DNA from 2 places in the Paenibacillus sp. W2I17 genome. Region 1 is predicted to be linked to the other one. Evidence: a T-box and tRNA genes for the amino acid it is inferred to sense, from the RefSeq annotation. Region 1 holds a T-box; the other holds one or more tRNA genes.
What was found. A T-box is a leader RNA that pairs with one kind of tRNA and senses whether it is charged. The one in region 1 lies ahead of leuS (leucine--tRNA ligase), so its partner is inferred to be a tRNA-Leu.

Region 1 (4,208 bases):
TTTCTACTTCCGCATCCACTGTCATGGACTCATCATATTCAGGCCAAGCCACGTAAGAGATTCCACCTTCATGACCCAAACGGCTCCACAGTTCCTCTGCCATATGCGGTGCCAGTGGTGACAACAGCTGTACAAAGTTCTCCATCGCTTCACGAGGCAGTGTATCGGCTTTGTATGCATCGTTGATGAAAATCATCAGCTGGCTGATGGATGTGTTGAAGCGCAGATGTTCCAGATCTTCCGTAACTTTTTTGATCGTTTTGTGAGCAGTCCGTTTGAACTCATCCGTTCCACCGTCCACCGTAATCTTGTCATTGATGGCTCCTGTGTCTTCGTTAATGAAGAGACGCCATACACGTGACAGGAAGCGGTGCATGCCTTCAACCCCGTTTGCATTCCACGGTTTTGTCGCTTCCAATGGTCCCATGAACATCTCGTACAGACGCAATGTATCTGCACCGAATTCATTCACGATTTCATCCGGGTTAATGACATTACCACGGGATTTACTCATTTTCTCATTATTGGTACCCAGGATCATACCTTGGTTCACCAGTTTGTGGAAAGGTTCTTTGGTCTCCACAACACCCAGATCATACAGCACTTTGTGCCAGAAACGAGCGTACAGCAAGTGAAGCACCGCGTGCTCTGCTCCGCCAATGTACAGATCAACTGGCAGCCACTGCTGCTGTTTCTCCTTGGAGATCAGTTCCTTGTCATTGCGCGGATCGATAAAGCGCAGGTAATACCAGCAGCTGCCCGCCCATTGTGGCATGGTGTTGGTCTCACGACGTGCCTTCATTCCCGTTTCCGGATCTACCGTATTCACCCACTCCGTAACATTCGCCAGTGGTGATTCTCCTGTACCCGAAGGTTTGATCTGGTCGATATCAGGCAGCAGCAGTGGAAGTTGATCCTCCGGTACGGTCTTCATTGTTCCGTCTTCCAGATGCAGAATCGGGATTGGCTCACCCCAGTAACGCTGACGGCTGAACAGCCAATCGCGCAGACGATAGGTTACTTTCCCTTGTCCTTTACCGTTCTCTTCCAGCCATGCAATCATCTTGGCAACCGCTTCTTCATTGTTCAGTCCGTTCAAGAAATCGGAATTCACATGCGCGCCATCACCGGAATAAGCCTCTTGTGTAACGTCTCCACCTTGAATAACCTCGATGATATCCAGACCGAACTGCTTCGCAAATTCCCAGTCACGTGCATCATGACCCGGAACTGCCATAACCGCACCTGTACCGTAACCTGCAAGAACGTAATCAGCAATCCAGATCGGCAGTTTTGCACCATTAACAGGGTTGATTGCATAAGCGCCAGTGAATACACCTGTTTTGTCTTTGGCCAAATCTGTACGTTCCAGATCACTTTTACGAGAAGCCTGCTCCTGATAAGCCTGAATCGCTTCACGTTGGTCATCGGTTGTAATTGCTTCTACCAATTCATGTTCTGGAGCAAGTACTGCAAAGCTCGCACCGAACAATGTGTCCGCACGGGTGGTGAACACCTTGATGACTTCCTCGCGACCCTCAATGGCAAATACAACTTCCGCACCGGTCGATTTACCGATCCAGTTGCGCTGCATATCCTTGATGCTTTCAGACCAATCCAGCTCTTCCAGGTCTTCCAACAGACGCTCTGCATACTCGGTAATTCTCAGGACCCACTGACGCATCGGTTTGCGTACAACCGGATGTCCTCCACGTTCACTCTTACCATCAATAACCTCTTCATTAGCCAGTACCGTTCCAAGTGCTTCGCACCAGTTAACTGCAACTTCATCCACATAAGCGAGGCCCTTATTGTACAACTGGATAAAGATCCATTGTGTCCATTTATAGTACTCAGGGTCCGTTGTGCTGATCTCACGCTCCCAGTCATAGGAGAAACCAAGTGATTTGATCTGGCGACGGAAATTGTCAATATTACGGAATGTAATATCTCGTGGATGTTCACCTGTATCCAGTGCATGCTGCTCAGCAGGCAGACCGAAAGCGTCCCAACCCATTGGGTGCAATACATTGTAACCGCGCATACGTTTGTATCGGGAAACGATATCTGTTGCCGTATATCCTTCCGGATGTCCTACGTGCAGACCTGAACCGGATGGATAAGGGAACATATCCAGTGCATAAAATTTCGGTTTAGCAGGGTCCTCACCCGTTTTAAACGTTTTATTTGCATCCCAGTATTGCTGCCAACTTTTTTCCATGACTTGTGGCTGATAGCCGTGTTTCGGCTGGTTATTCTCACTCATCTATTGTTCCTCCTTCAGGTTATTCGCTTTAGCTTTAATTGCAACAAAAAAACCTCAGCATCCCGTAGCGTTTGCAGCGCTAGGGACGAGAGGTTGAATTCCCGTGGTACCACCCTAGTTAGCGGACGAACGTGCTTCGTCATCCACTCCCTTTGGACCTGTAACGGCGGTTAACCGATGCGGATTTCCATTCCTGAACCCAAGCTTTATACAAGCAGGTTAAACAGAATGGTGTAATCACCGCATTTCTCCAAGGCGAGTTCGCAAATCACTGTCAACCGGCTTGCACCAACCGCCGGCTCTCTGTTATGTACAGGAATTACTACTGATCCTTATCATCGAAATATGTATACAATATCGGGACCATTATATAAAAAAGCAAGCCCAAAGTCAATATTACACGTTATAATCACCCTTTTAAGTCACACGGTTCGTACCGTTCAATAATACTCGTTGCTGTTCAGGATAAACGAAAACGCTCGATGCCTTCCTCCAGATTATGAATGGTCCAATTCACATGTTCCTGATTATCATATTGACGATAAGCGCACTCAATACGCAGCACCAGATCAAAGTACAAGTCATAGAGACTTCTTCTTTTCAATTCACTTTCAGTTGTAATCGCATGCCCATACCCTTTCACAAAACCAGGCGTATAGTTAAAATGACTGAAATAATGCTCCATCAGAGGATCTGCCCACAGAGAACGTTCAAAATCAATAATGGCTGTAATGCGACCTTTGTCTACTAAAACATTGCCATCCCACAGATCCCAACTCACAAGCACAGGTTCTTTGACATCGTCCAGTACATTCGATTTTTCTCCAATCAAACGTCTCAATTCAGGGTAATCGATCGTAAATGTAACCCCGGCTTCTTCACCATCGGTAAGAATGTCATCCATCAGATTCATAAATGCTTCTTTCCATGTGGAATATCGCTGTTTTTCCTCAGAGAAATACCCAAACTTCTCGCCCTTGATTTCATTAATTCGACGATTGTACCGACCGAGCAGGTGTTCAATGGCCTCCTGTTCTTCCGCAGAATATTGATCCTTGACCTGATTATAGGGTGTTCCAGACATGTACTCCATGATAAAATAACGTGCTGAAGCCATAGTTAACGAATCATCATAAGCCAACACTTGGGGTACGGGAACATCCTGTAGCTCCGTAATGAGGCGCAGTGCCTCAACCTCAGCAATCATGAGATCCTGCTCACAGCGCATCAGATTTGTCGAAGCCGACGGTGCAATTTTGAGTACCACTCGCTGTGCGTCACTCAGTGTAATGAGATATGCATGATTGGCCCAGCCATCCACCATTTCCTTGTAGTCCTGTATACTTGCAGAGAAATGCTGCTCTATTATGGCATTCAACTGTTCTGACGTAAGTCTTGTTTTATATGTACTTTCCATTTCTACACCTCACCTCGACTATTGATTTCCTTAGAAAACGCTTTCTATCCGACTATTATGGCCTCCTTTACTTTAACTGGCAATACTTTTTGTCACGCTCGTAAGTCTTTCCTAGCATTCCTTTATCCTATTTAAGACTATTGCTATTCATTCTCCATGGAAAATCAAACAAAAAAACTGTCCTTATGCACGATACATAAGGACAGTTGTCATCTTTCCTTCTTACTTCACAGCCACGTAGAACAAGCGCTGTGCGCTGTCTCCAGCTTCTTTCCATTCAAAATCCGCATATACCTTCACGTCTCTAAAACCTGCCTTGGATAACTCCAGCTTCATCCAGTCCGGATTATATGCACGCTGGACATGAACTTCTTCAAACCGCTGATACATATCCTTGTTACCATTATCCACACGCGAAAAAATACTGAGATGATGTTCGATCTCACAGCGATCCTGGTCCAGATCACAAGTCCAAATATAAGATATCGAGCGCTCATCCAGTACAAAAGGCTGCTCCTCATCATA
Region 2 (4,208 bases), 3.6 Mb from region 1:
AAGCACAAGCTTCACGGACGAACTGTCCGATAATATCATCAACCGGCTCCCATTCATCTACCAGTGTATCTCCAACATCAAAAAACAACCATTTCAATCCACCTACATCCGGCACGCCAATTCCTCCTTGAACAACCTCTAAAACCATAAAAAAGAAGACTCACCATCTTGCATGAGTCTCCTCAAACTTCCGTTTATCGATACATTCAATTATAACAGGCACCTTACACCTGAGCAATCACAAGCTATGGCATTAACCATTGAGGAGAAAGCCAACTTCCCCATTAAGCGAATATACAATCCGGTCTGCGCCCATGCCCCGATAGATGCCCTTAGGATGACTCTGCTCCGTAATCACGCACAGGGATTTCGATGTCCATGAACGGCAGATCTGTAAATAACGACAGGTCAGATTCAGGCTGTTCTCGAAAATAAACACGTTGCCTACGCTGCCCTGCGGCAAAAACCATTTTTGAGCTGCAGCCGTGTTCATGCGAATGACATGTTCTACTCCGATTCTACGGAGTCTGCGCTCTTCCCCTGCACTGTTGGTTAGAACGGCAAACGGCATTTTTTTGTACATCAGCAATTTAATAAATTTGCGTCCTGCTTCATTTGGAGCAGTCACTAAGATCATCTCAGTATCCATCATTCGTTCCTCCCTTGGCGTGAAAAGACAACAAAAAAGAAGCGTGGGGGACCAAGGCCTCCCGAACGCTTCTTAAATAATCCATGGCGAAAACACCATGAACCAGCGTACGGCTTGTTGCCTCTCCCTTTAACGCTTACGAGGTTAGCTGACGGATTCGGGCGCGAGAGTCGCCCTATTTCCGGCTGTCACCGGAAAATTCACCCCATGAATGCCACTGTCCTGGACAGCGCATTCCGTTGGTTCCCCCGTTTTCCACTCATCAATGAATGGAAACTCAGCGATTAAAACATCGTTCGTATATCTTAAGGATAAGATCGAGCGATATTATCGTTTGTTTCGTTTTTCAGGTACAATTTAGTTTAAATTGAAATTACGTTATGAATCATACACCCGTGCCATGTCGGTGTAAAGTCCGCGCAGATCACCGAATCGGCAGATTTTTGCCAATTCCTATCCATAATAACGCTTACAACAAAGTTATACTCTATCTATCTCTTCAAGGCTATCTAATTCTCACTCTGGCGTAAATCACTTCGCAATTCATTCACGTATTCTGCACAACTTGCCTGTTTTGATGCTTTTAACACCATATTAGTTTTGCAATATTTAATTGCAACCAATATAATAGAAGATATAAGAGTAAATAAATGGAGGCGATTTAGATGACAGTCTACGATTACAAAGTGAATACACTTCGCGGTCAAGAAGTTGAAATGTCCGACTACCGTGACAAAGTGCTCCTGATTGTGAATACGGCAAGCTCATGTGGCCTTACCCCTCAATTCAAAGGTCTACAAGAACTGCAAGACAAGTTTCAAGATGCTCCATTTGAAGTTCTTGGTTTCCCAAGCAACCAGTTTGCACAGGAAAAAGGATCTTCCGACGATATTGCCGAGTTCTGTCAGATGAATTATGGCGTGAGTTTCCCCATGTTTGAGAAAATTGATGTGAACGGCTCAAGCGCTCACCCTCTTTTCCAACACCTTAGCACAGAAGCTCCTGGCCTGCTCGGCTCCAAAGCAATCAAATGGAATTTCACCAAATTCCTCGTGGATCAGAACGGACAGGTCATTAAACGTTATGCTCCCAAAACAACACCGGACAAGATTGAAGAAGATATCAAGAATTTGCTGCAAAAATAATACACAGGCCACCCGTAGCCGGAAGGTAGAGCACCATTGCCCCGGTAATGGATGGCCTTTTTTTCTCAACTTTGATGTCATACTGTTCGAAAAAGACAAAAAAGAAGCTTTCCATTAATGGAAAGCTTCTTTTTAATCGTTCATATGATGCGGTCGAGAGGACTCGAACCTCCACGGGCATACGCCCACTACCCCCTCAAGATAGCGTGTCTGCCATTCCACCACGACCGCATGTCGTAAATAATCGGCAACAGAATTGATTATACCGGGTTCAGAACTAAAAGTAAAGTGCTTTTTAATACTTCTTTTTCAGCTAGGCATTTTCATCAAAAATCGCATAATCTCGTCATCTTTACCCATGAACTGCATATCATTAGATTTGATCCCCTCTTTTCCGGCTTGAGCTGATCTTATTGATTCATTTATATATAGTCCTTCCTTTACCTATTCATTCATATGACATTACACGTTATTTAAAATAACACAATAATTTAGATTTAGATTCTATTCATTAAATTTCACTGATACTATTGACAAAAAGCGGACATTTATGGGATGATAACTATCATATAATTCGGATTCTCAAACAAAAAGGAATATAAACGTCACTTTAATTGACATTTAACGAACACAGGAGGCGAATGATTGTGAACCGTGGGAATAAGCTGCTCGATTATGTCAAACTGCTTGATTCCTCTATTCAGGTTGGAGGGTTCACCCATTCCTTCGGCATGGATATCCATATCAGGGAGGGTACCATTCGTAATGCTGAAGATCTCGAATCATTCATGCGTTGTCAGTTGCATCCGAGCATCGTTCGTCTTGAAGGTATGGCCATCAAAGGTATCTATACCGCAGCAGATCACAAGGATACATGGCGGATAGCTCTGATCGACAAGCTCGTCCATGTTCAGCGAACCCCTGGAGATCTCAGAGAACAAGCTGCCACCATGGGTAAACGATTGATCAGACTCGCACGCGCTCTGCACCCCTGGATTGAATTCAGCCAGCTCGAACAGATCTTTGCCAAATATGATTCGGTTGGCTGCCTCTCCACTGTTCACGCCTGGATTAACCACCACCTCGACATCCCGGTCGAAGAGGCGGTCCTTGGTTACCTGCATTCAGCCATGAATGCCTGCATAACCGAAGCCTCCAAAGTCATTCCCCTGAACAACGATACAACCAAGGATCTGATGGTCCGCCTGGCCACAGATCTGGAGAATGAATGGAAGACCGTCAGCGCCTCGGCTGCGGATGGACTGGCACAGCCAACCTCGATGTCCATGAAATCGTTTTTCCCCAGTTTCCATATGCTCGGAGCTGGGCTTCATGCCTACAGGGCCTAATCCTCTTCCTCCTCATACCTGCTCCCCTTCATTCAAACAAACTAAAAAACACGCGGCAACCTCCTTGCCGACGTGTTTTTTGTCATTTTATTTGTTTTATTTACGTATTTACGCCATTTATAATCACAAAATACACTTTTTTCCGTCTTTTTTAATTGTTAGATGACGAATTTACGTATATAATGAAACATACAGCTCGCATTTCTATATATTCTACATGAAGAAAGGGCGGCTGAATACTACATTCTAACCAGGGGTGAACCCTTTTGAACAAGAAAAAACCAGTTACTCCGTTCGGATGGGCCATCAAACGACGGCTAACCGAACTTCAAGTGGACCAGAAGACCTTTTGTGAACAGCATGGCATCCCACCCTATCGTTTATCCAATCTTATTCACGGCACACGCAAAGCAACCCGATTCAGGCACCTGGTCGCTGATATTTTGGATATTCCAGATGAACTGAGATAAGATTTCTGCCAAAGGAGGATCTCATCCATGAGACATGTTACATCCGATCTGGAGAGGCTGTCGTTCCAGTCCATACGTCACCAGCTCATCATCGTTGATGACAATTGGATTATCCAAAGTTGTAACCGTGCCTGGCAACAGGGACTTGGTCAATGCTCACCAAACCCGGATATACACAGTAGTCATAGACACTACCTGCACCTGACGGAAGCCTGGGCAAAACGAAGCAAGAACCCTAACACGGCACTTGTCGCACAGAATTTGAAAGAACGCGGAATACCCTTTAAACGAAATCATACATATGACATCTGCGTGTATACTGTATACAACGAAAAGAGGTGGTTTCGTGTAGAACTCACCCCTCTATCTTATTCAAATTCAATTCTGGTGATACCGATCTCGCTTTAATTTCACACATGGATATTACCGAACAAAGAAAGACAGAACACCAATTGAAGAAAGCATTGTCTGAAGTGCGCACATTGCGCGGACTGCTGCCTATTTGCGCCGTCTGCAAACAAATCAAGGACGAAGAGGAACACTGGAACTCCGTTGAGAGTTATCTGGAGAAGCATACCCACGCCGAATTCACCCA

Region 2: it encodes a tRNA-Leu, which carries the amino acid that the T-box ahead of leuS (leucine--tRNA ligase) is inferred to sense. The anticodon was not compared.

Annotation. Positions count from the first base shown of each region.
Region 1 covers NZ_JAUSXM010000001.1:6,641,037-6,645,244, reverse strand. Annotated here, with positions in the region: gene leuS (leucine--tRNA ligase) at 1-2,266, opposite strand, end outside; T-box leader at 2,345-2,614, opposite strand; gene QF041_RS29520 (phosphotransferase family protein) at 2,727-3,683, opposite strand; gene QF041_RS29515 (class I SAM-dependent DNA methyltransferase) at 3,906-4,208, opposite strand, start outside.
Region 2 covers NZ_JAUSXM010000001.1:2,999,977-3,004,184, forward strand. Annotated here, with positions in the region: gene QF041_RS13375 (HAD family hydrolase) at 1-115, opposite strand, end outside; gene QF041_RS13380 (HAD family hydrolase) at 254-652, opposite strand; cyclic di-AMP (ydaO/yuaA leader) riboswitch at 768-942, opposite strand; gene QF041_RS13385 (glutathione peroxidase) at 1,315-1,794, shown strand; tRNA gene QF041_RS13390 (tRNA-Leu) at 1,943-2,025, opposite strand; gene QF041_RS13395 (urease accessory protein UreF) at 2,442-3,143, shown strand; gene QF041_RS13400 (hypothetical protein) at 3,410-3,613, shown strand; gene QF041_RS13405 (hypothetical protein) at 3,641-4,021, shown strand; gene QF041_RS13410 (hypothetical protein) at 4,066-4,208, shown strand, end outside.